Regions from separate parts of the Pantoea sp. R13S299 genome, predicted to be linked through region 1. Evidence: predicted binding sites of a transcription regulator. Region 1 holds the regulator's gene; each other region holds the start of a gene.

Region 1 (7,728 bases):
ACACTGCCATCCTGCGCTGGTGGAAACGCTGAAAAGCCAGGGCGAGACGCTGTGGCACACCAGCAACGTCTTCACCAACGAACCGGCACTGCGCCTCGCCAGTAAATTAATCCAGGCGACCTTTGCTGACCGCGTATTTTTCGCCAACTCCGGTGCCGAAGCCAACGAAGCCGCCTTTAAGCTGGCGCGCTACTATGCCTGCAAACGTCACAGCCCGTTCAAAAGTAAGATCATCGCCTTCCATAATGCTTTTCATGGCCGGACGCTGTTCACCGTTACGGTCGGCGGACAGCCAAAATATTCTGACGGATTCGGCCCTAAACCGGCCGATATCGTTCACGTGCCGTTCAATGACCTGGACGCGGTGAAAGCCGTTATTGACGATCATACCTGCGCCATCGTGGTTGAACCGATTCAGGGTGAAGGCGGCGTGGTGCCCGCGACGCAGGAATTTATGCAGGGACTGCGTGCGCTTTGCGATCAGCATCAGGCGCTGCTGGTGCTGGATGAAGTACAGAGCGGCATGGGACGCAGCGGCAAGCTGTTCGCCTATGAGCATTATGGCATTCAGCCCGATATTCTGACCTCAGCCAAAGCGCTGGGCGGCGGCTTCCCGGTCAGCGCCATGCTGACCACTAACGAGATCGCCTCGACCATGGCGCCGGGCGTGCATGGCACCACCTATGGCGGCAATCCGCTGGCCTGCGCCATCGCCGAAACGGCGCTGGATATAATCAATACGCCAGACGTGCTGGCGGGCGTTGAGATGCGTCGTCAGCATTTTGTCACGGCGCTGAAAGCTATCGACGCGAAGTATGATCTGTTCAGCGACATTCGCGGCAAAGGGCTGCTGATTGGTGCTGCGCTGAAACCTCAGCATGCCGGCAGGTCGCGCGACATTCTGAATGCCGCCGCCGCTGAAGGTGTGATGGTGCTGGTGGCCGGAACCGACGTGATGCGTTTTGCCCCGTCACTGATTATCGAACCGGCCGACATTGAAGAGGGCATGAGCCGCTTCGCCACCGCCGTCGGCAAAGTGCTCAACAGCTAACTTAGTTTTTACGTAAGCGTCTGATCAGCCAGCGGCCATGTTGTGGTCGCTGGTTCCACGCCAGCGATGAAATGGTGTACATCACGCTCAGATGATCGAGAATGCGCCGCACATGCTGCTCCACCACCGTAATCGGTCCCTCACTGATATTCTCCAGATCATCCAGCAGATTGACCTGTGAGCTTTCACCATCATATTCCAGCCGCTGCTGACAGCGCTGCAGCGCGATTTCACAGGATTGCAGATAGCGTTCAGCCAGTGAGGCCGTCAGCATGGTGTGCTCGCGCGCCAGAATCGTTATCGCATTGATATGCTCAACAATAAACTGGCTGTGCGTGACCCAGAGCCGCATATCACTCAGGTAGCGGGAGTTGAATGCCGGTTCCTGCATCGCCTGATTCAGGGAGTTAAACAGCGCATTGTGCGCCTGATTAACCTTCACGCGCTGATAAGCCAGTTTCTCTGGCGACTGTTCATCGCCCAGCAACAGCCGCAGCGCATCCTGATAGGTTTCCAGCGCGTCATGGGCGTTTTGCCGCAGTAAGCCGCTCTGCCACTGCGGCCATAGCCACAGCATCCCGCCAAAGGCGATCAGACAGCCCATCAGCGTATCCATCAGTCGCGGCAGCAGGAACTGCGCGCCATTCAGCGACAGCAGTTGCAGCGAGTAAACCGCCGTGACCGTAAAGCCAATCATCGACCAGCCATAGAACTGGCGGGTAAAGCGATAGCTGATAAAGGTTATCGCCAGCATGATCATCAGCACCAGCGACTCCGGCACCGCCAGGCGCAGCGTCGCGGCCGCGATGACCAGACCGGCAAAGGTGCCCAGCGCCCTATGCTGGATGCGGACACGGGTAGCGCTGTAACCGTTCTGGCTGACGAACATGATGGTCATCAGGATCCAGTAGGGTTTGGGGATGTTGAAGAACAGCGCCAGCGCGCTTCCCAGCATCAGCATGACTGCAAAGCGGCCGGCAGTGCGCAGTGCCGACGAGCGGAATGAGAGATAACTGCGCAGCGCCGGTAACAGCGGCAGACGGCGCTGGCGGTCCGCCATCAGATCGCGTTGATACAACGGTTTCTGGGTGCGCAGGACCCGCGCAATGCGATTGAAGTGGTAAAGGCAGAAGTTACCTACCGGATTGTCGGGATGCTGATGGGCGATCTTTTCCAGCGCACCGAGCTGTTTATCCATTGCAAAGCGATCGGGTAGCTGGTGATAAAGGATGTTATCCGCCAGCACACGCAGCCGGGCCGAGATGGTTTTGGCATTCCAGCGAATGACCGCTTCGGCATGGCTCTGCTCGACCAGTTTTTGCACCTCTTCCGGCCGATGCAGGCTGACTGAGATATGCTCCTGCAGATCCAGTGCCACCTGAAAGGCGCGCGTCAGCCGTTTATGGCTGTGATCGCGGCTTGCCGACAGCATGTGCATCTGCTGATAACAGGTGTTGATCAAATCGACCACTTTCTGCTGACGTGCCAGCAGCGGCGGCAGCGCCTTTTCCGGATCGGTGAGCTGCGTGAGCAGGGTATATTTGGCGTCGCAGTAGTTAGCCAGCTCGCGGTAGATCAGGCTGAGGCTTTCGCGCATCGGCTGCTCTTTCCACAGCCAGAACCAGAACCAGTTGAAGACCCCATACCAGAGCGTGCCGCCGATATAGAGCAGCGGGGTGACGTAGATGGGCATGCGGCCAATCAGGCTGAGGGTGAAGATGGCGGCGATAAGGGTGCCGGGCAGCAGGCGGCCATGCAGCGGGCTGATTTCACCGGTGACGCCGAGCAGCAGGGGCATAGCGAAGAGGATCAGCGGCAGTGGAATCGCATGCAGGGTGAGCCACTGAATCAGAAAGCTGCCGAGGGCAAACAGGCTGCCGCCAACAATCAGACGTTTGAAGAAGCGTTTGTGCGGGGTATCCAGACCGGAAATGTTGCAGCAGGCGGGCACTAACGAGAACAGCAGACCTTTTTGCAGGTCGCCAGCCAGCCAGCCCAGCGCCACTGGCAGACAGAGGACCAGCGTTTGCCTCAAGGCATAGTTAACTTCAGGATGGTAAATGATTCGACGCCACATCGGCCCAACACAAACAATAACGGCGTGATGTTGCCATCACGCCGTGGGTGACAGGAATTAGCGGGTGCCGTAAACGACGATGGTTTTGCCGTGTGCGGAGATCAGGTTCTGATCTTCCAGCATCTTCAAAATACGGCCCACGGTTTCGCGTGAACAACCAACAATCTGGCCAATTTCCTGACGAGTGATTTTAATTTGCATGCCGTCGGGATGCGTCATGGCATCTGGCTGCTTCGCCAGGTTGAGCAGGGTCTGTGCAATGCGTCCGGTGACGTCGAGGAAAGCGAGGTTACCCACTTTTTCAGACGTGACCTGCAGGCGACTCGCCATCTGTGCTGAGAGTCGCATCAGGATGTCGGGGTTAACCTGGATCAGCTGACGGAATTTCTTGTAAGAAATTTCCGCCACTTCGCACGCGCTTTTCGCACGTACCCAGGCGCTGCGCTCCTGGCCTTCTTCGAAGAGGCCAAGCTCACCAATGAAATCGCCCTGATTCAGGTAGGAAAGAATCATCTCTTTGCCTTCTTCATCTTTAATCAGAACCGCGACGGAACCTTTAACGATGTAGTAAAGCGTTTCTGCTTTTTCACCTTGGTGAATAAGCGTACTTTTGGATGGATACTTGTGAATATGGCAATGGGACAGGAACCATTCGAGTGTAGGGTCTGTTTGCGGTTTGCCGAGAACCATTCGCTATTATCCTCTGTTGTAATCGTGCCCAAAATACAGGGGGCAGTTTTCCCTGTCAGGCGGTGAAAGCTTCAAGCGTTTCCCTTTCAGGAAATTATTCGGGCCGCATCAGGCGCAGTGCGCATCATTCTTCCCGGCTTCGCCATCGGGTGACGAAAAATATTTTCAGCACTGTTTGTAGCACAGCTTTTGCCGACTGTCTTCTGTTGTCTCGCTTCAGCTACAGGCGGATTTCTCTGGATTGCTGTTTACCAGGTGAAAGCGTAGTCTGGCGGCAAAACAGCGTATTCCGGAGCAAAAATCATGCAGGCAAGAGTGAAGTGGGTAGAAGGGCTGACATTCCTCGGAGAATCCTCATCCGGCCATCAGATACTGATGGATGGCAATTCAGGTGATAAAGCGCCCAGCCCAATGGAGATGGTGCTGATGGCGGCTGGCGGATGCAGCGCGATTGATGTGGTTTCAATTCTGCAAAAAGGCCGCAACGATGTGGCTGATTGTGAAGTAAAACTGACCTCAGAACGTCGTGAAGAGGCGCCGAGAATCTTTACGCACATCAACCTGCATTTTATCGTGAGTGGTAAAGCGCTCCAGGATAAAGCGGTCTCACGCGCGGTGGATCTTTCTGCAGAAAAATATTGCTCGGTGGCCATCATGCTGGGTAAAGGTGTGACGATGACGCATAGCTATGAAGTGGTTGAGCTGTAACAGTCGCAGTTTTTTTCAAAGTTGCTGGTAGTCCGGTGTGAGGCCGTGCCTGGATGGGGAATTCGCTTTGAGACTTTGCTGGCGCAGGGGAACCGGGTCAGATCGGAAAGTCGCTTGAGCCAATCCCTGGCCGCTCGGCCCGCGCGATTACGCACCTCATCCCTGAGGTGCGCCCGTTGCCGGGCCAACGCGTTGCGTTGTTCAAAAACGCTCCCGGCGTTTTTGTCCCTGGCGCGGGACGCTTTCCTCTTGTGACCCGGTTCCCTGCGTGTTAAGTTTTTTCGCTGCTGTTAGACTTATCCAGCATTGGCATTAGTCTGGAAAGGCCCTTTTGAACTCTTACTCTATCCGTTTACCTTCCATCAGCCGTTTCACCAGCGGGCCCATGATCAACTCCATCGCCAGACCCATTTTGCCGCCGGGCACGACCAGCGTATTGATGTGCGAGATAAATGATCCCTGCAGCATCGCCAGCAGGTAGGGGAAGTCGATATCTTCCAGCGCCTGAAAGTGAATCACCACAAAGCTCTCATCCAGTGACGGAATGGCGCGGGCCGCGAACGGGTTTGAGGTATCGACGGTCGGGACGCGCTGAAAGTTGAGGTGGGTGCGTGAGAACTGCGGCGTGATGAAGTTGATGTAATCCTCCATTGAGCGCACCACGGAATCCATCACCGCTTCACGTGAATGACCGCGCTCGCCAGTGTCGCGCACCAGCTTCTGAATCCACTCCAGGTTAACAATCGGCACCACGCCCACCAGCAGATCGACCTGTTCCGCCACGTTGTGTTGTGCTGTTACCACGCCACCGTGCAGTCCTTCATAGAAAAGAATGTCGGTGTTCTGCGGCAGCGGCTGCCATGGCGTAAAGGTGCCGGGCACCTGATTCCACGGTACTGCTTCATCGTAGGTGTGCAGATATTTACGCGATTGCCCCTGTCCGCTTTGACCATACTCTTTAAAGCTCTGTTCCAGCAGGCCAAAGTCATTAGCTTCCGGACCGAAGTAGCTGACATGACGCCCTAAATCGCGCGCTTTACGAATCGCCATATCCATTTCAGGGCGGGTAAAGCGGTGAAAGCTGTCACCTTCCAGCTCGGCCGCATGAAGATCGAGCTGCTGAAAGATTTTGCGAAACGCGAGGCTGGTAGTGGTGGTCCCTGCGCCGCTGGAACCGGTCACCGCGATAATGGGATGACGTGCAGACATAGAAAAGCTCCCTGTGAGGTCGGGCGATGAGCATTGTTATCATGAAATGATGCCGGGTGCATCAGCCGCGAAATTCTTTGCGTGGCATGATATTGACCGATTCATGCAGTTCCGACCACACCAGCACCACTTCACCGGTTTCCAGCTGGCGTCGCACATCAGCCACCTTGTCCAGCAGGCTGCGTTCCTGCTCGCCATAGTCCGTACCTTCGCGCAGCACAAAGGTTTCAATCAGATTTTCAAGGGTCTCTGGTGAGACCTGTTGCCAGGGAATAATCACGAGATCAGTTATCCAGAATAGGGGCGATCCACTGCGGGATGCGCTGTTCCAGCCACATTTCAGGCTGGCGTAACGTCCCGCCGACAAAACCTACGTGGCCGCCATGGGGTGTCAGTTGATAAGTAATAGTGGCAGATAATTGGCTGCTGTGCGGGATGACCTCATCACTCATGAAGGGATCGTCTTTGGCGTGGATGATCAGCAGCGGTTTCTCTACGTGCTTCAGCCAGGGCATGGCGCTGGCACGATGGTAGTAATCTGCTGCATCAACAAAACCGTGGGCGCGGGCAGTAATCGCATCATCAAAATCGCGCAGTCGCCGCAGCGCTTTCAGCTGCGCCAGATTGACAGGCAGCGTGTCCGGCCAGGCGTGCAGTTTGCGGCGGGCATTTTTCTTGAGCTGCGCCAGCAAATAGTATTGATAGAAGCGTGAGAAGCCGCGTTCCAGTTTCACGCTGCACGGTTCCAGCAGCAGCGGGGCGGAGACAATCACGGCCGCATCCACCTCAGCGGCTGAACCCTGCTGGCCCAGCAGGCAGCCCAGCATGTTGCCGCCCAGCGAGAAACCGACGGCAGCGGTGGGCACATTGCCCCAGCGCGTGCGCAGCCAGTGCAGGAAGAAGCGGGCATCTTCGGTTTCGCCGGAGTGATAGATGCGATTGAGCCGGTTAGGTTCGCCGCTGCAGCCGCGAAAATGCATCACCACAGCCAGCCAGCCGCGCGCGCGGCAGATGTCCATCAGGCCATGAATATAGGGGCTGTGAAAGCTGCCTTCCAGTCCATGAAACAGCACCACGCGCGGTTTATGCTGCGCCAGTTGGGGATCTTCGCTCCAGGCGAGATCGACGAAGTCGCCATCCGGCAGATCGAGTCGCTGCCAGTGAGGATCGAAGGTGCTACGGCGACGTAACAGGCGCGGCAGCATCGTCTGCAGGTGCGCATTGCGCAGACTGTCAGGGGGTGTGAAGTGCTCGTTTTCCGGTCCGGTAAATTTCATGTGGTAAAAGCTTGTCTGTTCCATATCACACTGTTAGCTTCGATAAGTTTTTTCTTGCAGGGTAAGGAGTACCCGATTGCCATGGAACTGAGTCTTTTCTTATCAATGTTAGGATTTCTTTGGGTCGCGGCCATTACGCCGGGTCCCAATAATATGTTACTCACCGCCTCGGGCGCTAATTTTGGCTTTCTGCGCACCATTCCGTTGATGATTGGCATCATGATCGGCATGCAGGTGATGCTGCTGATGGTGGCCTTTGGCGTAGGCGGTCTGATCCTGCTCTATCCTTCGCTGCACCTGGTGCTGAAAATCGCCGGTAGCCTCTATCTGCTCTGGCTGGCGTGGAAGATAGCGACGGCCAGTTATGAAAAACTGGAAACTGACCAGGCGCCAGATGCGCCGATGCCGTTCTGGCAGGGGGGATTGTTGCAGCTGATCAATCCCAAGGCCTGGCTGATGGCGCTGGGCGCGGTCGCCAGCTTCAGTCTGGCCGGTGATGCGTATCGCCATTCGGTGATGGCGATAAGCGTCGGCATGTTTCTGGTTAATCTCGTCTCGGGCGTGATCTGGATGGGATTCGGCGCGATGATCGGCCGCATTCTGCGCAGCCGCCGCGCCTGGAAAATCTTTAACCTCGCCATGGGGCTGCTGACCGCCGCCTGCGTGCTGTTAATCTGGCACTGAGTTAGCTGGATGCGCGTTCAACGCGCGTCCAG
Region 2 (7,728 bases), on a different contig from region 1:
CAGGTTGAGCATGTAGCGCACGCTGCGCAGAATATCATTGTTAGTCATGGTGAGATCTTCTCATGGTCAGTCGACAGGCTGCGCATTATAGGGGATTTTGACCGCGTTCGCGCAGGTTTGTGTCCGCCGGATTACCGCTGTAATACCGTACCGGGCAGCGCGGCGTCGCGCACAAACGGCAGATGCTCACAGGCGTGCTGACGGGCAAAGCGGATAAACGCTTCCAGTACCGGCTGACGCTGCTCACCTTCACGAACGGCCGCATAAAGACGGCTCCACAGGCCATCACCCAGCGTGCGCGTGACGACCAGACCCTGCTTCTCAAAACTCTCTACCACCCAGTGCGGCAGTGCAGCAATCCCCATTCGCGCCGAGACCATCTGAATCATCAGCAGGGTGTTATCCACACTTTTCAGGGCCGGACTGACGCCAGCAGGCTGCAGGAAGTGGCGCCAGATATCCAGACGCTGACGCTGCACCGGATAGATCATCAACACTTCATTGGCCAGATCTTCCGGCGAAATCTGCTCAACCTGTGCCAGCGGGTGATCCGTTGCCAGTACCAGGCGCACTTCATAGTCAAACATCGGTGAGTAGAACAGGCCGGAGCGCGCCAGGATATCGGAGGTCAGCACCACATCCAGCTCACCCTGTTGCAGAGCAGGCTGCGGATCAAAGGTCACGCCCGATTTGAAATCCATCACCACCTGCGGCCAGCTCTGACGGAACTTATCCAGCGCCGGGGTCAGCCACTGAATGCAGCTATGACACTCAATCGCCACCCGCAATGTGGTCTGATGCGGCTCATGGCAGGCCTGCAAAGCCTGCTGGATTTGCGGCAGCACCTGCTCTGCCAGCTGCAGCAGAATATCGCCCTGCGGTGTAAAGCGCAGTGGCTGACTTTTACGCACGAACAGGCGGAATCCCAGCCGCTGCTCCAGATCGCTGAACTGGTGAGACAACGCCGATTGCGTCTGATGAAGCTGGGCCGCCGCCGCCGCCAGCGATCCTGTATTGCGCAGAGCCTGAAGCGTCCGCAGGTGCTTGAGTTCGATCATGAGAGTCCTTCACATCGAAAGTGAACATATTGCGCTTGAGCAACATACAGTACCCGCAGAGTATAGCAGTGTAAACATCTGGACGGCTAAACATCTTTGGCTGCCCATTTAAGCCAAAGTGAAAGATTATCTGGAGAACAGCACATGACTATCCTCAACCATACCCTCGGCTTTCCCCGAATTGGCCTGCGCCGTGAACTGAAAAAAGCACTGGAGAGTTACTGGGCGGGCGATAGCACGCAGCAGGCGTTACGGGCGACGGGCCGCGAACTGCGTGCGCGACACTGGCAACAACAGAAAGAGGCGGGCGTCGATCTGCTGCCGGTCGGCGATTTCGCCTGGTATGATCATGTGCTGACCACCAGCCTGCTGCTGGGCAACGTGCCTGCGCGTCATCAGAACCACGATGGCACCGTTGATCTGGATACGCTGTTTCGCGTGGGGCGCGGGCGTGCGCCGACCGGCGAGCCTGCGGCGGCGGCAGAAATGACCAAATGGTTTAACACCAACTATCACTACATCGTGCCGGAATTTACCCAGGGCCAGACATTTAAACTGACCTGGACTCAGCTACTGGACGAGGTTGATGAGGCGCTGGCGCTGGGCCATAACATCAAGCCGGTACTGCTCGGGCCGGTAACCTATCTGTGGCTGGGCAAAGTCAAAGGCGAGCCATTTGATCGTCTGTCGCTGCTGGAGGCGATTCTGCCGGTCTATCAGCAGGTGCTGGCGGAACTGGCAACGCGCGGCATCGAATGGGTTCAGATTGATGAACCCGCCCTGGCGCTGGAGTTGCCTCAGGTGTGGCGCGAAGCCTTCCAGCCGACGTATGAAGCCCTGCAGGGCCACTGCAAGCTGCTGCTGACCACCTATTTTGACAGCATCGGACAGAACATGGATGTGATTCGTGCGCTGCCGGTGCAGGGCCTGCATGTCGATCTGGTTCATGGCCGCGATGATATTGAGCAGCTGAATCAGCAACTGCCCGCCAGCTGGCTGCTGTCGCTGGGGGTGATTAACGGACGCAACGTCTGGCGTGCCGATCTGAGCCACTGGTTCAGCCGCCTGCAACCGCTGATCACCCAGCGTGACCAGGTGTGGATCGGCTCTTCCTGCTCCCTGCTGCACAGCCCGATCGATCTGAGCGTCGAGACCCGTCTGGATGATGAAGTCAAAAGCTGGTTCGCCTTTGCGCTGCAGAAATGCGCTGAGCTCTCGCTGCTGAGTCAGGCTCTTAACAATAATGATGCGGCCTCGCTGGACGCCTGGAGCGCACCGGTGCGCGCCCGTGCCCACTCTCGCCGCGTACATAATGCCGCGGTAGGCCAGCGTCTGCAGGCCATTACGCCACAGCACAGTGAACGCCTGAGTGCCTACCCGGTGCGGGCAGTGCTGCAGCGTCAGCGTTTCAATCTGCCCGCCTGGCCCACCACGACCATCGGTTCTTTTCCACAGACCACTGAAATTCGTGGCCTGCGCCTCGACTTTAAGCAGGGCCTTCTCGACAGCAATCATTACCGTACCGGCATCGCGGAGCATATTAAGCAGGCGATTATCGAGCAGGAGCGGCTGGGGCTGGATGTGTTGGTGCACGGTGAAGCGGAACGTAACGATATGGTTGAGTATTTCGGCGAGCATCTTGATGGCTTTGTCTTTACCCGGAATGGCTGGGTACAGAGCTACGGTTCTCGCTGTGTGAAACCGCCTGTGATCATCGGCGATATCAGTCGTCCGGAGGCGATCACCGTTGAGTGGGCCAGATATGCTCAGTCGCTGACTGACAAGCCGGTAAAAGGGATGCTGACCGGCCCGGTGACGATTCTCTGCTGGTCATTCCCGCGTGAAGATGTGTCACGTGAAACCATTGCGAAGCAGATCGCGCTGGCGCTGCGTGACGAAGTGGAAGACCTGGAGAAGGCGGGCATCGGGATTATTCAGATTGATGAGCCGGCACTGCGTGAAGGTCTGCCACTGCATCAGTCTGAGTGGGCGGACTACCTGAACTGGGCGGTGGAGGCATTCCGGCTGAATGCGGCGGTCGCGCGGGATGAAACCCAGATTCACACGCATATGTGTTACTGCGAGTTCAACGACATTATGGATGCTATCGCGGCGCTGGATGCTGATGTGATCACGATTGAAACCTCACGGTCTGACATGGACCTGCTGGAGTCGTTTGAAGATTTCGAGTATCCGAATGAAATCGGCCCGGGCGTCTATGACATTCACTCGCCTAATGTCCCCAGCGTGGAGTGGATAGAAGCGCTGTTGCTGAAGGCGGCGAAACGAATTCCGGAAGCGCGGCTGTGGGTGAACCCGGATTGCGGTCTGAAGACACGAGGCTGGACGGAGACGCGTCAGGCGCTGGCGAATATGGTAACGGCGGCGAAGAAACTGCGTGGTGAGACGGCGTAGGAAAGGAGCCAGGTGGCAAAAAACAGGGGCGCATAAGCGCCCCTGTTTTCATCTATTTTGATGCCACGCCATACTGCCTGAACCAGGCCAGCATACGCTGCCAGCCATCATTGGCTGATTCAGCATGGTAACTCGGACGGTAGTCAGCATTAAACGCATGTCCCGCCTCGGGATAGACGATGATCTCGGCGGTCGCATTGGCGGCATGCAACGCCTGACGCATCTGCTCGACGCTCTCCAGTGGAATGCCATCATCCTGACCACCATACAAACCTAACACCGGCGCACTCAGATCGACCGCAACATCAATCGGATGCTTCTGCTGCTTCAGCGTGCGCTCACCGGTCAGTCGTCCATACCATGCCACTGCGGCGCGCAGCTGCGGGTTATGTGCTGCGTAGAGCCAGCTGATGCGGCCACCCCAGCAAAAACCGGTGATGCCCATGCGACGGATATCGCCGCCGTTGCGCGCAGCCCAGTTAGCGGCATGATCGAGATCGGCCAGCACCTGCGTGTCAGGCACTTTGCTGACCAGCTCGCTAAACAGCGTCGGGATATCAGTGTATTCAGAAGGATCACCCTCGCGGAAATAGAGCTCGGGCGCGATCGCCAGATAGCCTTCCAGCGCCAGTCGGCGGCAGATATCCCGGATGTGTTCATGCACACCAAAGATCTCCTGCACCACCAGTACGACAGGCAACGGGCCTTCCGCGGAGTGGGGCTTTGCAAAAAATGCTGGCATGTTTTCGCCCTGGCTTGGCACTGAGGTTTCACCTGAGTGAATGGCCGGGCTTTCGGTAATGATGGTCGTAGAGGCGGTAGGCTGCACGGCAGGGGCAAAGCCGCCCGTCGCCGGTTTTTGTGCCATATTATCACTGGGTTTCATTATTCTCTCCGTGCAAGCATTTGCGCAATCACGTAACTATAGCCTGGCTGTAAAGCCTGTGCGCCAGGTGTCGGGTAACAGAATCAGCAGCGAATAAAATCACCCACCTCTTTAACATTGCGCTGACCCTGACACAGCCTCGCTAATGGCTATCCGGACCAGTAAGATTTGATTGTGTGATAGCTATCACAATTTATCTTCCGTGAAATGTAACTTTCATTTTCTTAAGTGAAAGCTGTCACATATTTATCGGGCGTGCTGGCGTAGAGTGGCGCGCTACCTTCTATTAACAGGAGTCTGAAAATGACACAGTCTGACGTTTTCCATCTTGGCCTGACTAAAGCCGATCTGCAGGGCGCCACCCTGGCGATTGTGCCGGGCGATCCGGAGCGTGTGAAGAAAATTGCCGGACTGATGGAAGATGCCACGCATCTCGCCTCACACCGTGAATTTACCTCATGGCTGGCAAAAATTGATGGTAAGCCGGTCGTGGTCTGCTCAACCGGCATTGGCGGTCCTTCCACGTCGATTGCCGTCGAAGAGCTGGCACAGCTCGGCGTAAGGACCTTCCTGCGTGTCGGTACGACTGGCGCGATCCAGCCCCATATCAATGTCGGCGATGTCCTGGTGACCACCGCGTCTGTACGCCTGGACGGTGCCAGCCTGCATTTTGCGCCGATGGAGTTCCCGGCAGTGGCGGATTTCGCCTGCACCACCGCACTGGTTGCCGCCGCAGAAGCCTGTGGCGCGAAGACCCATATTGGCATTACCGCCTCCTCTGACACCTTCTATCCGGGCCAGGAGCGTTACGACACCGTGTCAGGTCGTGTCGTCAGTCGCTTCAAAGGATCGATGAAAGAGTGGCAGGAGATGGGCGTGCTTAACTATGAGATGGAATCCGCTACGCTGTTAACCATGTGCGCCAGCCAGGGTCTGCGAGCCGGCATGGTCGCGGGCGTGATTGTGAACCGCACTCAGAAAGAGATCCCGGATGCGGTTACCATGAAACAGACAGAAAGCGACGCAGTGAAGATTGTGGTCGAAGCGGCGCGTCGTTTATTATAACGACTGCGTCTGGCAGCAGGTTTTTGTCCAGACTCAAAACCTGCTGCCGGTAGTTAACGGCGCGTAACATCAGTGAAACCTGAGAGTGTTTATGCGCAAAACCCTTCCTGTCCGACGTCCTCTTCCTGGCGCAAATCCTGCCGCACTCAGTGCCCGGCTGGAACGCAGTGCCGAATGTTTCCGCGCCGCCATGCAACAGGGCGACTATCCGCTGGCAGCCCAATGCTGCGAAGAGGTGCTGCGCTCAATGCCCAACCAGATGCAGGTGCTGAGCGACTACGCGCTCTGTCTGCTGCGTCTGGGTCAGCACAATAAAGCGTACAAAATCTATCAGAAGATTTATCAGTCACCGCCCGCTGTGCAGGCTACAGCCTCTGAAACCTGGCTGGATGGCCTGACCGAAGTGTGTGGCTGGCTGGATAAAAAGGACGAGGTGGCGCGTCACGGTCTGGCGTCGCTGATGCGTTCTGATGCGCGTTTTAGTCAGGGGCAGCGCATGGCGTTTCCCGCTCCGCAACCTGAGCCTGTCGATCTCAGTCAGCCGCACCAGAATGTCATCGCCTTCAGCCTGTATGGCGATCAGCCGCGCTACTGTGAAACCCAGATTAAAAACGTTGAAGTTGCGCCTGAGTTCTATCCCGGCTGGGTCTGCCGCATCTACCTGGATGACAGCGTGCCGCAGCATGTCTGGCAGCGTCTTGACCAGCCGCACGTCCAGCTGGTCGATATGTCTCACGAAAAAACGGTGTATCCAACCCTGTGGCGTTTTCTGGTGCTCGACGATCCGGCTGTGAAGCGCTTTATCGTGCGTGATGCCGACTCGCTGCTCTCGGAGCGCGAAGCGGCGGCGGTTAACGCCTGGCTGGCATCGCCTTACTGGTTCCACCATATGCGTGACTACTTCTCTCATACCGAACTCTTGCTGGCAGGGATGTGGGGCGGCTGTCACGGCGTCTTCCGGGGTGTGGAACAGGCGATGCGTGATTTTATTGCGCAGTATCAGGGCAGCGAACGCTTCACCGATCAGTATTTCCTTAAGGTGGCATTGTGGCCGACAGTGCGTGAAAGCCTCCTGAGCCATGATGAGCTGTTTCATTTCCATCAGGCTCAGCCGTGGCCTGACCATGCGCCTGTGCGCTGGCAGACGCCGCATTTCCATGTGGGCAGCAATGCCGGTTTTGCCAGTATGACCGGCAAATCCAGCGCCGCTGAGGGAAGCAGACAGCGCGTCGCGATCACCTCGGGCGGGGCAACCTGGCACTATCTGGCGCAGGTTAAAAAGGGTGAGTGGCTATTGCCCATGCCGTTTTTTCTGATTGATGAGTGGCAGGCTGGCAAGCTCACGGTGGTGGCGCTGTAAGGCGCTGAATCCTGCTAAAATTATCTGGACATTCATACAGTGCGACTCTACCTTTCCCTCAGCAGCCTGAGTCGCGAGGGAAATCATGGATCAGCACATCATTATCAGCGCCTGTCTGGCGCTTGCCGGGTTAGGGATTGGCTGGATGCTGGCACAGTTACGTGCCGGCCATCAGGTCGCCAGTTTCCAGACCGAGCGCCGTCTGCAGGAAGAGGCGCAACAGCGTCAGCAGCAGCAAATCGAACAGCTTCAGCAGCAGACGCAGCAGCGTGAGCAGGAGCTTCGTCAGCTGCACGGCGCGCTGAGCGGCGCCAATGAGCGACTGCAACAGCTTGATTACTGGCGTAATGAAAGTGAGCAGCTTAATCGTGAACTGCGCAATCAGCTGGAGGTTAACAGCGCGCAGGAAGCGGAGCTGCGCGAAGTCACCATCCGCCTTGAAGAGACCCGTTTCGCGGCTGAAGAGAAACAGCGCCTGCTGACCAATAGTGAACAACGCCTCAGCGCCCAGTTTGAAAACCTCGCCAACCGTATCTTCGAAAACAGCGGCCGTCGCGTCGATGAACAGAACCGCCAGAGTCTGGACGGGCTGATTGGTCCGCTGCGTGAACAGCTTGATGGCTTCCGGCGTCAGGTGCATGAGAGCTTTGGCGCAGAGGCGCGCGAACGGCACACGCTGACCCACGAAATCCGACAGTTACAGCAGCTGAATGCGCAGATGGCGCAGGAGGCACTGAACCTGACCAAAGCGCTGAAGGGCGACAATAAAATTCAGGGGAACTGGGGTGAAGTAGTGCTGAGCCGCGTACTGGAAGCCTCCGGACTGCGTGAAGGCTACGAATATGAAACCCAGGTCAGTATTCAGTCCGAACAGCAGGGCAGGATGCAGCCGGATGTGATTGTGCGTCTGCCGCAGGGCAAAGATGTGGTGGTAGACGCCAAAA
Region 3 (7,728 bases), on a different contig from region 1:
AACGAGAATAACCAGCGCACTCTGTTAATTGGTGGATTACAGGGACCGCGTAAACATATTAATAATGAGATGATCCGTGAGGCAACTAAAGCGGCTCACGGTCTCTTCCCGAAACGCCTGTTAATGGAAGCGGTGTTTATTGTTGCGAAGCAGTGTGGCGTGGAAAGTATTCAGGCGGTGGGCGATGATACCCATGTATTCCGCAGCCTGCGTTATCGTCACAGCAAAGGAGATAAGTTCTTTGCCAGCTACAGTGAATTCTGGCTGTCGCTGAGCGGTGAAGCGCGCAAAGATGGGATGTTTGTACTGCCGCTGAGCCTGCCACGTAAAACGCTGGAGGAGATCGCCAGTAAGAAGCGGGCAGAGTATCGCCGCCGCTATGAACTGCTGGATGCGCTGGCGGAGCAGGTGTATGCCGCCGCCGGCGAACGCAAAGCCGATGTCGATCAGGCTGCTGCCTGATCGACGCCGTCAGAATGCGGTTTTAGCGAAGCCGGTCATCGCTGTCAGACCCATCTCACGTCCCAGCGCGGTCATTGGATGCACCACCACCAGGCCGCGCACGCTTTTCTTCAGCGCGCCCAGATTTGCCTGCTCTTTCTTGGTAATTTCGCGGCTGAAGCCCATTTTTTGCAGCTTCTGCGCTTCAACACTGAGTTTTTCAACTCGCTGACCGCGCAGACGCTCAATCTCAATGACCAGCGCTTCTTTCTCTTTCAGCAACGCGCCCAGTTTCTCGACATCACCCGATTCGAGTAACTGTGGCTCTTTGCGGTTCAATGCGTCCAGCTTATCGCTGAGAAGTTTGATTTCGTTCTTTTCTTGCTCTTTCATGACAACAACTCGTTGAGGAAAACAGGCCAAGGATACACCAAATCCGGTGCAGTTTCCCGCTCAGGTTGAGACGAAAAAAGGCGCCGTGATGGCGCCTGACAGGATCAGCTGCCGGACTTTTTAAACGCCTGCTTCATACTGATGCGGGCGATCAGCTCGGTGAGCGACAGGACCATGGTGGATCGCACCATCTGCAGATAGCGCTGCTGCTGCATGCTGCGCAGCTCGGCATCTTCGGTGTGAAACACCGGCGCGGGTGGCCAGGCGGTGACGCAGTGCAGTTCACCAAACGGGCCGAGGATCTCATCGTCGGTAAAACGATAATCGCCGTGGTCATGATTCAGCTCTTCGCGCAGTGCCAGCAGCAGTTCACCATCTTCATATTCGTGGCGACTGATCACGCCAAGTCCGTAAATCAGCTTCAGGCGAACCGAGAGTTCGCCCAGAGGACCATTGCCCAGCAGCAGCGGCTCTACGGCATATTTCACCGCATAGTCATCTTTGCGGAACACCTGCAGCACCAGCAGATTGACAGCTTCAGCCAATAGCTCAACGGCGGCGATCAGAAAGCTTCTCACCGAACGACCGGCGTTCAGGCGCTCAAGCACCCGGTTCTCAAAAGCCTGCTTCTCTTCCATTATTGCCTGCATGGGTTCTATACCGCCGTTGGGCGCAGGCGAACTGCGCCCGGCTTGCGTCACTAACACGCGCGCATTATGCCATAGCGTGCCAGGCGCTCACCACAGAAGCCACGACTTCGCTGTTGGCATCCAGTCCTGAAATCTCAGCCAGCGTCGCCTGTGGGCCTTTTTCTGCCAGCAGCGCGGCCAGCTCCTGCGCCTGTGGGTCCTGATCGCTGCGATAGTGCATCGCGGCGGCAATCCCCTGCACCAGGCTGGCGTGCGGTAAACTATATTCCAGCGTACCCAGCGTCGGCTTGATCAGGCGATCGCCCGCGCTGAGTTTACGCAGCGGCTGACGGCCTACGCGCTCAACATCATCTTTCAGATACGGATTTTCAAAACGGCCCAGAATCTTGCGGATGTAGGCCGCATGTTTCTCCGCATCAAAACCGTAACGCTTAATCAGCACTGCGCCACTCTCTTCCATTGCGCCTTTCACCACGGCCCGGATTTTTTCATCGAGGATGGCGTCACGAATGGTCTGATGACCGGCCAGCTGGCCGAGGTAGGCGGTAATGGCGTGACCGGTGTTCAGGGTGAAAAGTTTACGCTCCACAAAGGCCATCAGATTATCGGTCAGCTCCATACCTGGAATGGTCGGCAGGTCGCCTTTAAACTGGGTTTTATCGACGATCCACTCGCTGAACGTCTCAACGGTCACTTCCAGTGGATCGGTGCTGCCTGCTTCAGAAGGGGGCACGATGCGATCGACAGCGGAATCCACAAAGCCGACATGCTGCTCCAGCCAGGCGTGATACTGCTCCGGCAGTGCCTTCAGCACGTGCTGTTTCAGCTGGCTGGTGCCGCGCACCATGTTCTCGCAGGCAATGATATTTAACGGACGGGTGTTACCGTCGTCGCTGCGTTTTGCCAGACCTTTAGCCACACTGCCGGCAATACGCTCCAGAATCTGCGGACCCACGGCGGTAGTGACCAGATCGACTTCAGAGACCAGGGTGATGATCTCATTGCTGGTGCTGTTGACCGCACTGACGCCTCTGACGGTTTCCACTTTGGCCTGCTCGCCAACCACATGAACGGGATACTCATGACGCGCGTTCAGTGCATCCAGCACCGTCTGATTCACATCAGCAAAAACCAGTTCGATACCTGCATCAGCCAGTAATTTGCCGATAAAGCCGCGACCAATGTTTCCTGCTCCGAAATGTAACGCTTTCATAATTTTTGACCCATATCAAATGACGATGGGGCGGGCAAACCCGCCCCAGGAAATCGGGACGGGCATGACCGCCCCAGGGAAAATAATTGCTCTGAATTATGCGACTGCTGGCTTACCTGACAGCAGATCCAGCACTTCCTGCACGCTGGTGGTGTTCGCCAGCTTCTCAATCACGCTGTCATCATCCAGCGCATTGGTCAGGCTGGTAATCACCTGGATGTGCTCGTTGTTACGGGCAGCAATACCAATCACCAGGCGCGCGACATCGTCCGGTTCTTCGCCGAACAGGACGCCAGCCGGATACTGACAGAACACTACGCCAGTTTTCAGCACGCGATCTTTCGCTTCGACCGTGCCGTGTGGCACCGCAATCGACTCACCGAGGTAGGTCGGCGTCAGTTTTTCACGCGCCAGCATCGCTTCAACATATTCAGGCTCGACGTAACCGCCTTTCACCAGCTGCTCACCGGCAAAGCGAATCGCCTGCTCTTTGTTACTGGCGGTCAGGCCGAGGAAGACGTTATCCGCACCCAGTTTAAACAGGTGTGCGTTGCCTTCATCGTAGCTGTCAGAGAGCGCGGTGTTTACCGTTTCACGATGCACGTCGCTGCGGTTAGCCGCCACCAGACGCTCGGTCAGGGTGCTGTAGAGCGCGCTGTCGAGGAAGTTGTTCAGCGAGATATGCTGCGCATGCGGAGCCTGGCGGATGGCGCGCTCAGTCAGGTCACGGTGGGTAATCACCAGATCGACATCACCCGGCAGGGCATTGATCGCGGTATTGGTCACCGATACATTGCTCAGCCCGGCGTCCTGCACTTTCTTACGCAGTACACCTGCACCCATCGCGCTCGAACCCATACCGGCATCACAGGCGACGATGATTTTACGTACGTGATGCAGTTCAACGCTCATGGCATCGCTGGCGACTGGGGCACCCGCGCCGCTCTGGCCTTTAGACTGCGCTTTCATCTCATGCATGCGCTGGGTCGCGGCCTCGATATCGTCATCTTCTTTGACTTTGCTGGTTTTCAGCAGGATAGCGGACACTACGAAGGAGACGGCGAAGGCCGCAGCGATAGCGGCGATGTTCGCGAAGTAGGCACCTTTTGGCGTCATTGCCAGCACCGCAAGGATTGAACCCGGTGAGGCAGGAGAGACCAGGCCACCGTTCAGCACCGTCAGCGTGAAGACGCCGGTCATACCGCCAAGGATAACCGCCAGCAGCAGGCGAGGAGCCATCAGCACATACGGGAAGTAGATCTCATGGATGCCGCCAAGGAAGTGGATGATTGCCGCACCGCCCGCAGACTGTTTAGCACTGCCACGACCAAAGAACATATAGGCCATCAGCACGCCCATACCCGGACCCGGGTTGGCTTCGATCAGGAAGAAGATCGACTTGCCGGCTTCGCTCGCCTGCTGGATACCGAGCGGCGAGAAGATACCGTGGTTAATGGCGTTGTTCAGGAACAGGATTTTCGCGGGTTCGACGAAGATCGAGGTCAGTGGCAGCAGGTTGTTCTGCACCATCAGATTCACGCCCGCGGCGAGAATGTGTGACAGACCTTCTACCAGCGGACCGATCGCCAGGAACGCCAGCAGTGCCAGTATCATCCCGATAATACCGGCCGAGAAGTTGTTGACCAGCATCTCGAAGCCGCTTTTGATTTTGCCATCAATCGCCCGGTCAAACGACTTGATTGCCCAGCCGCCCAGCGGACCGGCAATCATCGCGCCGAGGAACATCGGCATATCAGCACCGACAATCACACCCATGGTGGTAATGGCACCGACCACGCCGCCGCGATCGCCGCCCACCAGACGCCCACCGGTGAAACCGATCAGCAGTGGCAGCAGGTAGGTGATCATCGGGCCAACCAGTTTGGCCAGCGTTTCGTTAGGGATCCAGCCAGTTGGAATAAACAGTGCGGTGATGATACCCCAGGCGATAAACGCCCCGATGTTTGGCATCACCATATTACTCAGAAAGCGACCAAAGCTTTGTACTTTGACCTTCACTGATGAGGACATAAACCCACCCCTTATTGAGACGCGCTGCAATAGGAGAGCGCGCTTGTTTTTGTTTAGCCACCCCGACTCAAAGCCGGTGGTATTACTGTATGCACGCGGACTCTATCACGCGAATTTGACGCTGCGTAGCGTGCGGGGTAAGTGTGATCTACATCACTGATTTGGGGTGGTGGCAGGGGTGAATAGCGTGATTTTGATCACACTTTAAAGCGTGGCTCAGGCTCTTTTGGCTGATTTTTAGACGGGGTGGCCGGTTATCTGTGAGGTGAATCACACTTGTCTGACGTTGATTTGTTATATATCTGTGACTTAGATCACAAACTATTTTTGGTCGAAAATGCGCCAGATCACACTTCATTCAGTGGGCGATTGGGTGGGAGGAGAAAAGGAAGTGTGACGGGCAGACGATTAGCGCCTGCCCGTTAAGCGGGTTTACTGCAGACCACCCTGGACGGCAGCCTGTGCCTGAGGAAGCGCCTGCGAATTGGCGGATAAAGTGCTCATCAGCGCGTTATATTGCGAAGCCTGATCCTGAGTCGGGAACTGCACGCCGCCATCATTGAAGCTGACACGGGTTCCCTGCGTTTGCAGGAAATCGCCGGTCTGCACTGCACCCTGGCTCAGCGCCTGGAGTTTTGGCAGCAGAGGAATCAGCTGATTGGCAGGCACCGTCACCACTTTGTTATAGGCGGTGTCGTAGACTTTTTTCAGGTCATCCGGCTGCTTCAGGGCCGCTTTGCTGCTATCCGCCTGCATTTTGGCGCTTTCAATCTGCTGGGTGACGATCACCAGTGCGCTGGTCGCCTGACGCAGGGAATCACGACGGCTGAGATAATCCTGCGGAACGCGAATAGCAGAAAGCTCATCCACCACCGGACGCATACCCTGTTCAACCGCTTTGTTCGCCTGCTGCGAGAAGCCATACATGATGGCGTAATCGCTGGCGAAGTTGCCAAAGCTCTGCTTCTGGTTTTCGCTGAGGCTGGGCAGATGCTCGCCGCTGCGCATCACAGTGTTCTGGAGAAAATCGATAAATGCTTTGCGCTGCTCGCCTTCTTTATCACCGCATGCGGTGAGTTGCAGCACGATCAGCGCGCCAGCGAGCATAATGCCGCCGCGTGCCATAAGGCGTGTAAGTCCTGAAGCCATAGGGTCAACTCCTGTCGGTGATACTGTCAGATGTCCAGGTAGGAATGGCCTAAAGAATAGAACAAACCCGAGCCACGGCACAACGTGAAACCACCTGTGAAACAGATGCTTTCTGAAACGCCGGTTACAGAAAGGAGCCGCCAGCGCCTCAGGGCGTGCTGCGTTCCCTTTCATTACAGGCTTCAGCGCGCAGAGATGAAGGAGGGGCTGAGCAGCCTGACGCTCACTTCTGCGACCTTAAAACACCACCGCCTGACCATCTTTGCGACTCTCACTGGCCGCAATGTAGAAGCCCTGCGGGTCGCGCACTATCGCCTGCGCGCCACCAAAGTTGTAATTGCTCAGAGGATCTTCCAGTACCACGTTGTGGCCCATGCGGCGTAGTGTGCTCAGCGTATTGCGATCGAGTGTGGATTCAAACACCACCTCGCGGCCCTGCACCACGCGCCAGCGCGGCGCATCGATGGCGGCCTGCGGATTCTGCCGGTGCAGCATAATCCGCAGCGCCAGCTGGACATGTCCCTGCGCCTGCATCGGGCCGCCCATCACGCCAAATGCCATCAGCGGCTGGCCCTGCTGATCCCGCGCAAAAGCCGGGATAATAGTATGAAACGGCCGCTTACCGCCCGCCACGACGTTGGGATGGTCTGGATCGAGTGAAAAGCCCGCGCCCCGGTTCTGCAGGCTGATGCCGGTATCGGGTACCACCACGCCGGAGCCAAATCCCATGTAGTTAGACTGAATGAATGAGACCATCATGCCGCTGGCATCACCGGCGGCGACATACACTGTGCCGCTCTGCTGCGGTGATCCAAAGCGGAAATCTCCCGCCTTGTCAGGATCAATTAACGCTGCCCGCTGGCGGATATAGTCGTTGCTGAGCAGGTGTTCCGCCGGAAATTCGAGATGATCTTCATCGGTGACATAACGGTCCAGATCAACCAGCGCCAGTTTCATTGCCTCGATGGAGAGATGCAGCCACTGCGGCGAATCCGGTGCATAGCAGTTGATTTCCCACTCTTCCAGAATGCCAAGTGCAATTAAGGTCGCAATGCCCTGACCATTCGGCGGCAGCTCCTGCACCGATCCTCCGGCAAACGGACGCGACAGCAGGGTAACCCAGTCGGCACGATGGTTTTTCAAATCCTCCAGCGTCAGGGCCGCGCCATGCTCACGGGCGAAGGCTGCCATCTTTTGCGCCAGTGCGCCGCGATAAAAGCTTTCGCCCTGAGTCTCAGCGATTTCCTGCAAGGTGCGGGCCTGAGCCGGGTTGCGGAACAGCTCGCCAGCACGCGGCGGACGACCCTGCGGCGCAAAGCAATCGCTAAAGCCAGGTTGATCCCGCAGCTTGTCATAGCCGCGCTGCCACAGCTGACCAATCAGCGGTGATACCGGAAAGCCGTCGCGCGCATAGTCAATTGCCGGTTGTGCCAGGGTGGTCAGCGGTAAGGTACCAAAGCGCTGTGCCAGTGTGACCCATGCCGAGACGGCCCCTGGCACGGTGACTGACTCCCAGCCGGTTTCAGGCATCGCACTAAAATCGGCAAAGCGTTCGGGATGCCACGCGGCTGGCGATCGGCCTGAGGCGTTTAACCCATGCAGCTCGCTGCCATCCCAGACAATGGCAAACGCATCGCTGCCGATGCCGTTTCCGGTTGGCTCCAGCACGGTTAAGGCGATGGCGGTGGCGATAGCTGCATCCACGGCGTTACCACCCTGTTGCAGCATCCGTAAACCCGCCTGCGCCGCCAGCGGTTGAGAGGTTGCGACAGCATTACGACCCATCATCGGTACACGATGAGAAGGGTATCCGACGTTAAAATCTGTTTCTCGCATCGCTTCTCCTTACAG
Region 4 (7,728 bases), on a different contig from region 1:
TGCTTTCGCAGTTCGCAGGCGCGGTGAGAGCCATGCGGCCAGCAGAGCCAGGCCGAAGAACCAGAGGATCGACGCGCTGATGGTGCCCAGGGCAAACCACTGACGCGCCGTGGTGGTCGGCAACTGACCGCCAAGACTACCCAGCACCACAAAGGTGTCGAGATAGACGTGTGGATTGAGCCAGGTTACCGCCAGCAGCGTCGCGATAATGCGTCCCCTGCTCTGCTTTAACGGCTCGCCATTCGCCAGATCGGCATCGCCACGAAAGGCGCTTCGCAGCGCACCCCAGCCATACCACAACAGAAACGCCACGCCCGCCCAGGTGATGATCATCAGCAGCAGCGGAGACTGGCTCAGCAAGGCGCTGCCGCCAAAGATGCCGCCGCATATCAGCAGAATATCGCTTAGCGAACAGAGTGCCGCCGTCATCAGATGGTATTGACGCTTAACGCCCTGATTCATCACAAATGCATTTTGCGGCCCCAGTGGCAGGATCAGCGCAGCACCGAGGGCAAGCCCTTGTAAGTAGAGAGATAACACAGGATTACGTCCTCACATGGTCAGATGTGGGGAAGTATAATGAGAGGAGATGATTAGCGGAAATTGAAAGAATTAATCTGTGATTAGCAAAATTAATGGGCGACAGAAGCCGCCCAGTAAAGGGTTACTGCGGCTGTACCTGAGTTTCTGTGGTTTCAGGCGCGGATTTCTGATGCAAATGCACATCCATCTGCGGATAAGGAATACCGATTCCTTTGCCATCCAGCGCACGCTTGAAGTTCTTCAGCAGATCCCAGTAGACGTCCTGCAGGTCTCCACTGTTGCTCCAGCAACGCACCACGAAGTTCATTGAAGACGCGGCCAGTTCATTAAGACCGATCTGGATGCCCTTCTCTTTCAGAACGCGGCTATCGGCTTCAACAACCTGCTTCAGTAGAGCGATCACTTCATCCACATCTGCTTCATAAGCCACACCAATGATAAATTCATTGCGGCGAACCGGCTCTCGCGAGAAGTTGACGATGTTTCCGCTGATAATCTTGCCGTTAGGCACGACGACGATTTTGCCGTCAGCCGTTCTCAGTGTGGTAGAAAAAATCTGCACATGCAGCACGGTTCCCATCACGCCGCCCAGGTCAACGAACTCGCCGGTGCGGAATGGACGGAAAGTCACCAGCAGGACGCCTGCGGCCAGGTTTGAGAGCGAACCCTGTAAGGCAAGACCCACGGCCAGACCGGCGGCACCCAGTACGGCAATTACCGAGGCCGTCTGTACGCCAATGCGTCCCAGTGCGGCGATAATGGTGAAGGCGATAACCCCGTAGCGCACCAGCGCAGAGAGGAAGTCTGCCACGGTCGCGTCGATGTGACGGGCGCGCAGCAGGCGATTCACGGCATTGGAGATGATACGGGCGATGATCATCCCGATGATAATGATGGCAATAGCCGCAACGATATTCACGGCATAGCTGATAATCAGCGCCTGATTGCGAACCAGCCAGTTACCTGCGTTATTTAATCCGTCGACGACGTGTAAATCTTCCATTAATAAGCCCTGTTGTTAGATTCCCACCGGGAATGAAAAAACTGCCAGATGACATCCGACACCCTGCTACCAAGGGTAAACAATTATCAGTCAGAGTGCCAAACGACACGGCATTTATGCTCTGTTTTCCAGAAATGAGGTATAAAAAAAGGCCCTTCCGGGCCTTTTTTGTACTGAAAACTATTTATACATAGAATGTCAGTTACAGAACGTCGACAGCGTTAAGCTCTTTGAAAGCCTGCTCCAGACGCACGACCATAGAGGCCTGGGCAGAACGCAGCCAGACGCGTGGGTCGTAGTATTTCTTGTTTGGCTTGTCGTCGCCTTCCGGGTTACCCAGCTGCGACTGCAGATAGCCTTCGTTCTTTTTGTAGTACTGCAGGATGCCGTCCCAGGTTGCCCATTGGGTATCGGTATCGATGTTCATCTTGATCACGCCGTAGCTGATAGACTCTTCGATTTCTGCAGCAGAAGAACCTGAACCGCCGTGGAAAACGAAGTCCAGCGCGTTATGCGGCAGACCATGTTTTTCACACACGAATTTCTGCGAATCACGCAGAATGGTTGGGGTCAGTTTCACGTTACCTGGCTTGTACACGCCGTGTACGTTACCGAATGAAGCCGCAATGGTGAAGCGCGGGCTGATAGCATTCAGTTTTTCGTAGGCATAGTTCACATCTTCTGGCTGGGTGTAAAGCGCAGAGGCGTCCATATGGCTGTTATCAACGCCATCTTCTTCACCACCGGTGCAGCCCAGTTCGATTTCCAGTGTCATGTCGAGTTTCGCCATGCGCGCCAGGTACTTGCTGCTGATTTCGATGTTCTCTTCCAGTGACTCTTCTGACAGGTCGATCATGTGAGAAGAGAAGAGTGGCTTACCGTTTTTCTGGAAGTACTCTTCACCCGCGTCCAGCAGACCGTCGATCCACGGCAGCAGTTTCTTAGCGCAGTGGTCAGTGTGCAGGATAACCGGCACGCCATACTGCTCTGCCATCAGGTGAACATGGTGTGCACCGGCGATAGCGCCGAAGATTGCCGCGCCCTGTGGTTTGTCAGTCTTGAAGCCTTTACCCGCGATAAATGCCGCACCACCGTTAGAGAACTGGATGATGATTGGCGCTTTTACTTTCGCCGCTGCTTCCAGTGCCGCATTGATAGAGTCGGTGCCGACGCAGTTTACGGCTGGCAGTGCGAATTTGTTCTCTTTCGCAACTTTGAAGATCTTCTGTACGTCATCACCAGTGACAACGCCGGGTTTTACGAAATCAAAAATTTTAGACATGATTGTGTCCTGTTTCGTGACCGTTGTTCCCCTTGAGGAACGTCGATTTAAACGCCCTGACGGGCAAGACTTCAGGCGATGCCGTGTGGCATCGCCCCCAAAGGATTACTGCTTCGCACGCTCTTCCAGCATGGCAACTGCAGGCAGTGTTTTACCTTCCACGAACTCAAGGAACGCGCCGCCGCCGGTAGAGATGTAGGAAATTTTGTCTTCGATGCCGAACAGGTCGATAGCCGCTAAGGTATCGCCGCCGCCTGCAACAGAGAAGGCATCGCTGTCTGCAATGGCGTTAGCCACGATCTCGGTGCCTTTACGGAAGTTAGGGAATTCAAACACGCCTACCGGGCCGTTCCACAGGATGGTTTTAGCATCCTTCAGGATAGCAGCCATGGCCTGAGCGGTTTCATCGCCGAAGTCCATAATCTCTTCGTTATCCGCCACTTCCGAAACCTTTTTCACGGTCGCTGGCGCAGTTTCAGAGAATTCTGTGCCGACACGTGAGTCAGTTGGAACCGGGATACCGTGCTGATCGCGCAGGCCTTTAGCCGCTTCAACGAAGTCTGGTTCATAGAGTGATTTACCGACATTGTTGTCGATAGCCACGAAGGTGTTCGCGATGCCGCCGCCCACAATCACGGTGTCCGCGATTTTGACCAGAGACTGCAGCACGTCAAATTTGGTAGAGACTTTAGAACCGCCGACCACAGCCACCAGTGGACGCTCAGGGTTGCTCATGACTTTACCCAGCGCTTCCAGTTCTGCAGAGAGCAGCGGACCGGCACAGGCGATAGGAGAAAATTTGCCAACGCCGTGAGTAGAAGCCTGCGCACGGTGCGCAGTACCAAACGCGTCCATCACGAATACGTCGCACAGGGCAGCGTATTTTTTAGACAGTGCTTCGTCATCTTTCTTTTCGCCTTTGTTAAAGCGAACGTTTTCCAGCACTACCAGTTCGCCAGCGCCAACTTCAACGCCGTCGAGGTAATCTTTTGCCAGGGTCACTTTGGTGCCGCTCAGCTTGTCTTTCAGGTAATTAACTACCGGCAGCAGCGAGAACTCTTCATTGTATTCACCTTCGGTCGGACGACCCAGGTGAGAGGTAACCATTACTTTCGCGCCCTGTTTCAACGCCGCTTCAATGGTTGGCAGAGAAGCACGGATACGTGCATCAGACGTCACTTTACCTTCTTTAACTGGTACGTTCAGATCGGAACGGATCAGAACGCGTTTACCAGCCAGATCCAGATCGGTCATCTTAATTACAGACATGGTGAATCCTCTCGTTGATTCTCATAAGTTTTGCCAGACGCAAACCGCGTCTTACCTGAAACCGCTTGCGGCCATCGCTAACGTCGTGTCGAGCATTCGGTTAGCAAAGCCCCATTCATTGTCACACCAGACCAGTGTCTTGATAAGGTGTTGACCGCTGACCCGCGTTTGTGTTCCGTCCACAATGGCACTGTGCGGATCATGGTTAAAATCTACTGAGACTAACGGTAATTCCGTGTAGTCAACTATACCACGAAATGCCCCTTCTGCCGCGCTTCGCAACAAGGTGTTAACGTCACCCGCCGTTACCGCGTTATGCACAGAAACGCTGAGATCAATGGCCGTCACGTTAATCGTCGGGACGCGAACGGCTATCGCCTCAAAGCGATCGTTGAATTTCGGAAAAATACGGGTAATGCCTGCCGCCAGACGGGTATCCACCGGGATGATCGACTGACTGGCGGCGCGGGTGCGGCGCAGATCGCTGTGATAGGCGTCGATCACCTGCTGATCGTGCATCGCCGAGTGGATCGTGGTGACGGTGCCGGATTCGATACCAAACTCATCATCCAGCAATTTAATGACCGGGATAATGCAGTTCGTGGTACAGGAAGCGTTGGAAACGATGCGGTCGCTGGCGGTCAGATACTGCTCGTTAACGCCGTACACAACGGTGGCGTCGAGATCGTTTCCGCCGGGATGGGAGAACAGAACTTTTTTAGCACCCGCCTGCAGATGGGCTTCGCCATCAGCCCGCGAGCCATAGACGCCGGTGCAGTCCAGCACCACATCCACGTCGAGTTCACGCCACGGCAAATCGGCTATGTCTGCACGGTGCAGAATGCGCAGGGTATCGCCCCCTACCCACATGACATCGCGCTCCTGGCGGACATCGAAAGCAAAGCGGCCATGGCTGGTATCGTATTTCAGCAGGTGCGCCATACCGGTGGCTTCTGCCAGCTCGTTAATCGCGACCACGGTGATCTCTGCTCGTCGGCCCGTCTCATAGAGCGCGCGCAGGACGTTGCGTCCAATCCGGCCAAAACCATTTATCGCTACCCGTACCGTCATTTCTCTCCTGCCACGTCAGACTGAAAAAAACGTGCCGTTAGCCTGAGCGTTTCACTGCACTTTGTACAGGAGATTCTTACCCGGCATTGTCCGAAATCAGGGCGGTTTGTCCGGCGACTGAAACGGTTCAGCCAGAATAATAGAAGGAAGGAATAACAGGAATGATTGCGATCAATCTGACTGCTTAAATTTGGATCTGCGTCACAAAAATAAGCCTGAAACGTTTATTACTGCAGGAATAAAAAAGCAAAAGGGACGAATGGCTCGTCCCTTTAATTTCACTGCCAGACGGGAGCAGACCCGCCTGGCCGGTTTTTACGCCAGCAGCGCTTTCGCTTTTGCGACCACGTTGTCGACGGTAAAGCCAAACAGCTCGAACAGCTGATCCGCAGGAGCAGATTCACCGAAGCTGGTCATACCCACGATAGCGCCGTTCAGGCCGGTGTATTTGAACCAGTAATCAGCAATGCCCGCTTCGATAGCCACGCGCGCGCTGACCGCTTTTGGCAGCACAGATTCACGGTACTCATCGCTCTGCTTGTCGAATGCATCTGTTGACGGCATAGAGACCACGCGTACTTTGCGGCCTTCGCTGGTGAGTTTGTCCCAGGCACCCACAGCCAGTTCAACTTCTGAACCGGTCGCGATCAGGATCAGCTCAGGCGTACCATTGCAATCTTTCAGCACGTAACCACCGCGCGTCACATTAGCCAGCTGCGTGGTGTCACGTTCCTGCTGCGCCAGGTTCTGACGGGAGAAGATCAGCGCCGTCGGGCCATCCTGACGTTCGATGGCATATTTCCACGCAACGGCGGATTCAACCTGGTCACATGGACGCCACAGGCTCATGTTTGGTGTGGTGCGCAGGCTCGCCATCTGCTCAACAGGCTGATGCGTCGGGCCATCTTCGCCCAGACCGATAGAGTCGTGGGTGTAGACCATGATCTGACGGATCTTCATCAGTGCCGCCATGCGCGCTGCGTTACGCGCATATTCAACGAACATCAGGAAGGTGGCGGTGTAAGGCAGGAAGCCGCCGTGCAGCGCCAGACCATTGGCGATGGCGGTCATACCGAACTCGCGCACGCCGTAATGGATGTAGTTGCCTGCCGCATCTTCGTTGATTGGCTTAGAGCCAGACCAGATAGTCAGGTTGCTCGGTGCCAGGTCGGCTGAGCCGCCCAGATATTCCGGCAGGATTTTACCAAAGGCTTCGATAGCATTCTGAGAGGCTTTACGGCTGGCGATCTTCGCCGGGTTCGCCTGCAGCTGCTCAACGAATTTCTGAGACTCTTCATGCCAGTTAGCAGGCAGTTCGTTGCTCACGCGACGTTTGAATTCCGCAGCCAGTTCAGGATGTGCCTGCGCATAGGCAGCGAATTTCTCATCCCATGCTGCTTCTTTCGCCTTGCCTGCTTCTTTCGCGTCCCACTCAGCGTAGATGTCAGAAGGAATAACGAACGGTGCGTAGTTCCAGCCCAGCTGTTTGCGGGTCAGTGCCACTTCGTCATCACCCAGCGGTGCGCCGTGTGAATCATGGGTGCCCGCTTTGTTGGGTGAACCGAAGCCGATAACGGTTTTGCACATCAGCAGTGAAGGCTTGTCGCTGACGCTCTTCGCTTCGTCGATCGCTTTAGAAATGGCATCTGCATCGTGACCATCCACGCCGCGCACCACGTGCCAGCCGTACGCTTCAAAGCGCTTAGCGGTGTCATCGGTGAACCAGCCATCGATGTGACCGTCGATAGAGATACCGTTGTCATCATAGAACGCAACCAGTTTGCCCAGCTTCAGCGTACCCGCCAGAGAGCAGACTTCGTGCGAGATACCTTCCATCATGCAGCCATCACCCATGAAGACATAGGTGTTGTGGTCTACGATGTCATGACCCGGACGGTTGAACTGTGCAGCCAGCGTGCGCTCAGCAATGGCGAAGCCGACGGCGTTCGCGATGCCCTGCCCCAGCGGACCAGTAGTGGTTTCAACGCCCACGGTGTAACCATATTCAGGGTGACCTGGAGTTTTAGAGTGCAGCTGGCGGAAGTTTTCCAGTTCGCTCATTGGCAGATCGTAGCCGGTCAGGTGCAGCAGGCTGTAGATCAGCATGGAGCCGTGACCGTTAGAAAGCACGAAACGGTCGCGGTCGGCCCACAGCGGGTTGGTTGGGTTGTGGTTCAGGTAGCCGCGCCAGAGTACTTCAGCGATGTCCGCCATGCCCATAGGGGCACCCGGATGTCCCGATTTCGCTTTCTGTACTGCATCCATACTTAACGCACGAATGGCGTTGGCAAGCTCTTTACGAGAGGGCATTTTCTACTCCAGGTCGGATTAATGCTTCGCACCTTAACTTATTGTTATTAATGAGTTACCGGGCAAAACAAGGAAAAAGTTGCCAATCAATGTACATGAAAATCGGGTCAAAAGTACATGTTGTAAAACGCTAAATGTAACCGCTTCGTATGGCTTTTCCGGCCAACTCTGCTAGCAAAGTGCAGACTGGCACGCTATAACCAAATCGTTTATTCACCTGACTGAGTTTCAGGTGTTTGTTTTTCTTACC

The links. Region 1 encodes CRP, which controls carbon source genes, mostly activating them, when cyclic AMP is high. Its sites were predicted from a motif close to ATGTGANNNNNNTCACAT; they were not measured.
Region 2: udp (uridine phosphorylase) is a predicted target of CRP. The motif match lies at 4,534-4,551, and genes of this name have one in related genera.
Region 3: ACN1CO_RS21005 (PTS mannitol transporter subunit IICBA) is a predicted target of CRP. The motif match lies at 4,870-4,887, and genes of this name have one in related genera.
Region 4: epd (erythrose-4-phosphate dehydrogenase) is a predicted target of CRP. The motif match lies at 5,358-5,375, and genes of this name have one in related genera.

What each region holds. Positions count from the first base shown of each region.
Region 1 is NZ_JBLYEF010000005.1:212,681-220,408, forward strand. It holds gene argD (bifunctional acetylornithine/succinyldiaminopimelate transaminase) at 1-1,051, shown strand, start outside; gene ACN1CO_RS20100 (YccS/YhfK family putative transporter) at 1,053-3,128, opposite strand; gene crp (cAMP-activated global transcriptional regulator CRP) at 3,186-3,818, opposite strand; gene ACN1CO_RS20110 (OsmC family protein) at 4,122-4,526, shown strand; gene ACN1CO_RS20115 (phosphoribulokinase) at 4,866-5,735, opposite strand; gene ACN1CO_RS20120 (YheU family protein) at 5,797-6,015, opposite strand; gene ACN1CO_RS20125 (hydrolase) at 6,020-7,036, opposite strand; gene ACN1CO_RS20130 (LysE family translocator) at 7,094-7,696, shown strand; gene ACN1CO_RS20135 (LacI family DNA-binding transcriptional regulator) at 7,698-7,728, opposite strand, start outside.
Region 2 is NZ_JBLYEF010000006.1:17,428-25,155, reverse strand. It holds gene ACN1CO_RS20580 (DUF1456 family protein) at 1-48, opposite strand, end outside; gene metR (HTH-type transcriptional regulator MetR) at 132-1,058, opposite strand; gene metE (5-methyltetrahydropteroyltriglutamate--homocysteine S-methyltransferase) at 1,203-3,473, shown strand; gene ACN1CO_RS20565 (dienelactone hydrolase family protein) at 3,526-4,359, opposite strand; gene udp (uridine phosphorylase) at 4,663-5,424, shown strand; gene ACN1CO_RS20555 (tetratricopeptide repeat protein) at 5,516-6,784, shown strand; gene rmuC (DNA recombination protein RmuC) at 6,870-7,728, shown strand, end outside.
Region 3 is NZ_JBLYEF010000006.1:124,105-131,832, reverse strand. It holds gene ACN1CO_RS21025 (VirK/YbjX family protein) at 1-462, shown strand, start outside; gene ACN1CO_RS21020 (YibL family ribosome-associated protein) at 472-834, opposite strand; gene mtlR (mannitol operon repressor MtlR) at 939-1,484, opposite strand; gene mtlD (mannitol-1-phosphate 5-dehydrogenase) at 1,549-2,697, opposite strand; gene ACN1CO_RS21005 (PTS mannitol transporter subunit IICBA) at 2,794-4,728, opposite strand; gene ACN1CO_RS21000 (DUF3053 domain-containing protein) at 5,161-5,877, opposite strand; gene ACN1CO_RS20995 (gamma-glutamyltransferase family protein) at 6,115-7,713, opposite strand.
Region 4 is NZ_JBLYEF010000004.1:281,462-289,189, reverse strand. It holds gene argO (arginine exporter ArgO) at 1-540, opposite strand, end outside; gene mscS (small-conductance mechanosensitive channel MscS) at 665-1,546, opposite strand; gene fbaA (class II fructose-bisphosphate aldolase) at 1,749-2,828, opposite strand; gene pgk (phosphoglycerate kinase) at 2,934-4,097, opposite strand; gene epd (erythrose-4-phosphate dehydrogenase) at 4,149-5,168, opposite strand; gene tkt (transketolase) at 5,484-7,478, opposite strand.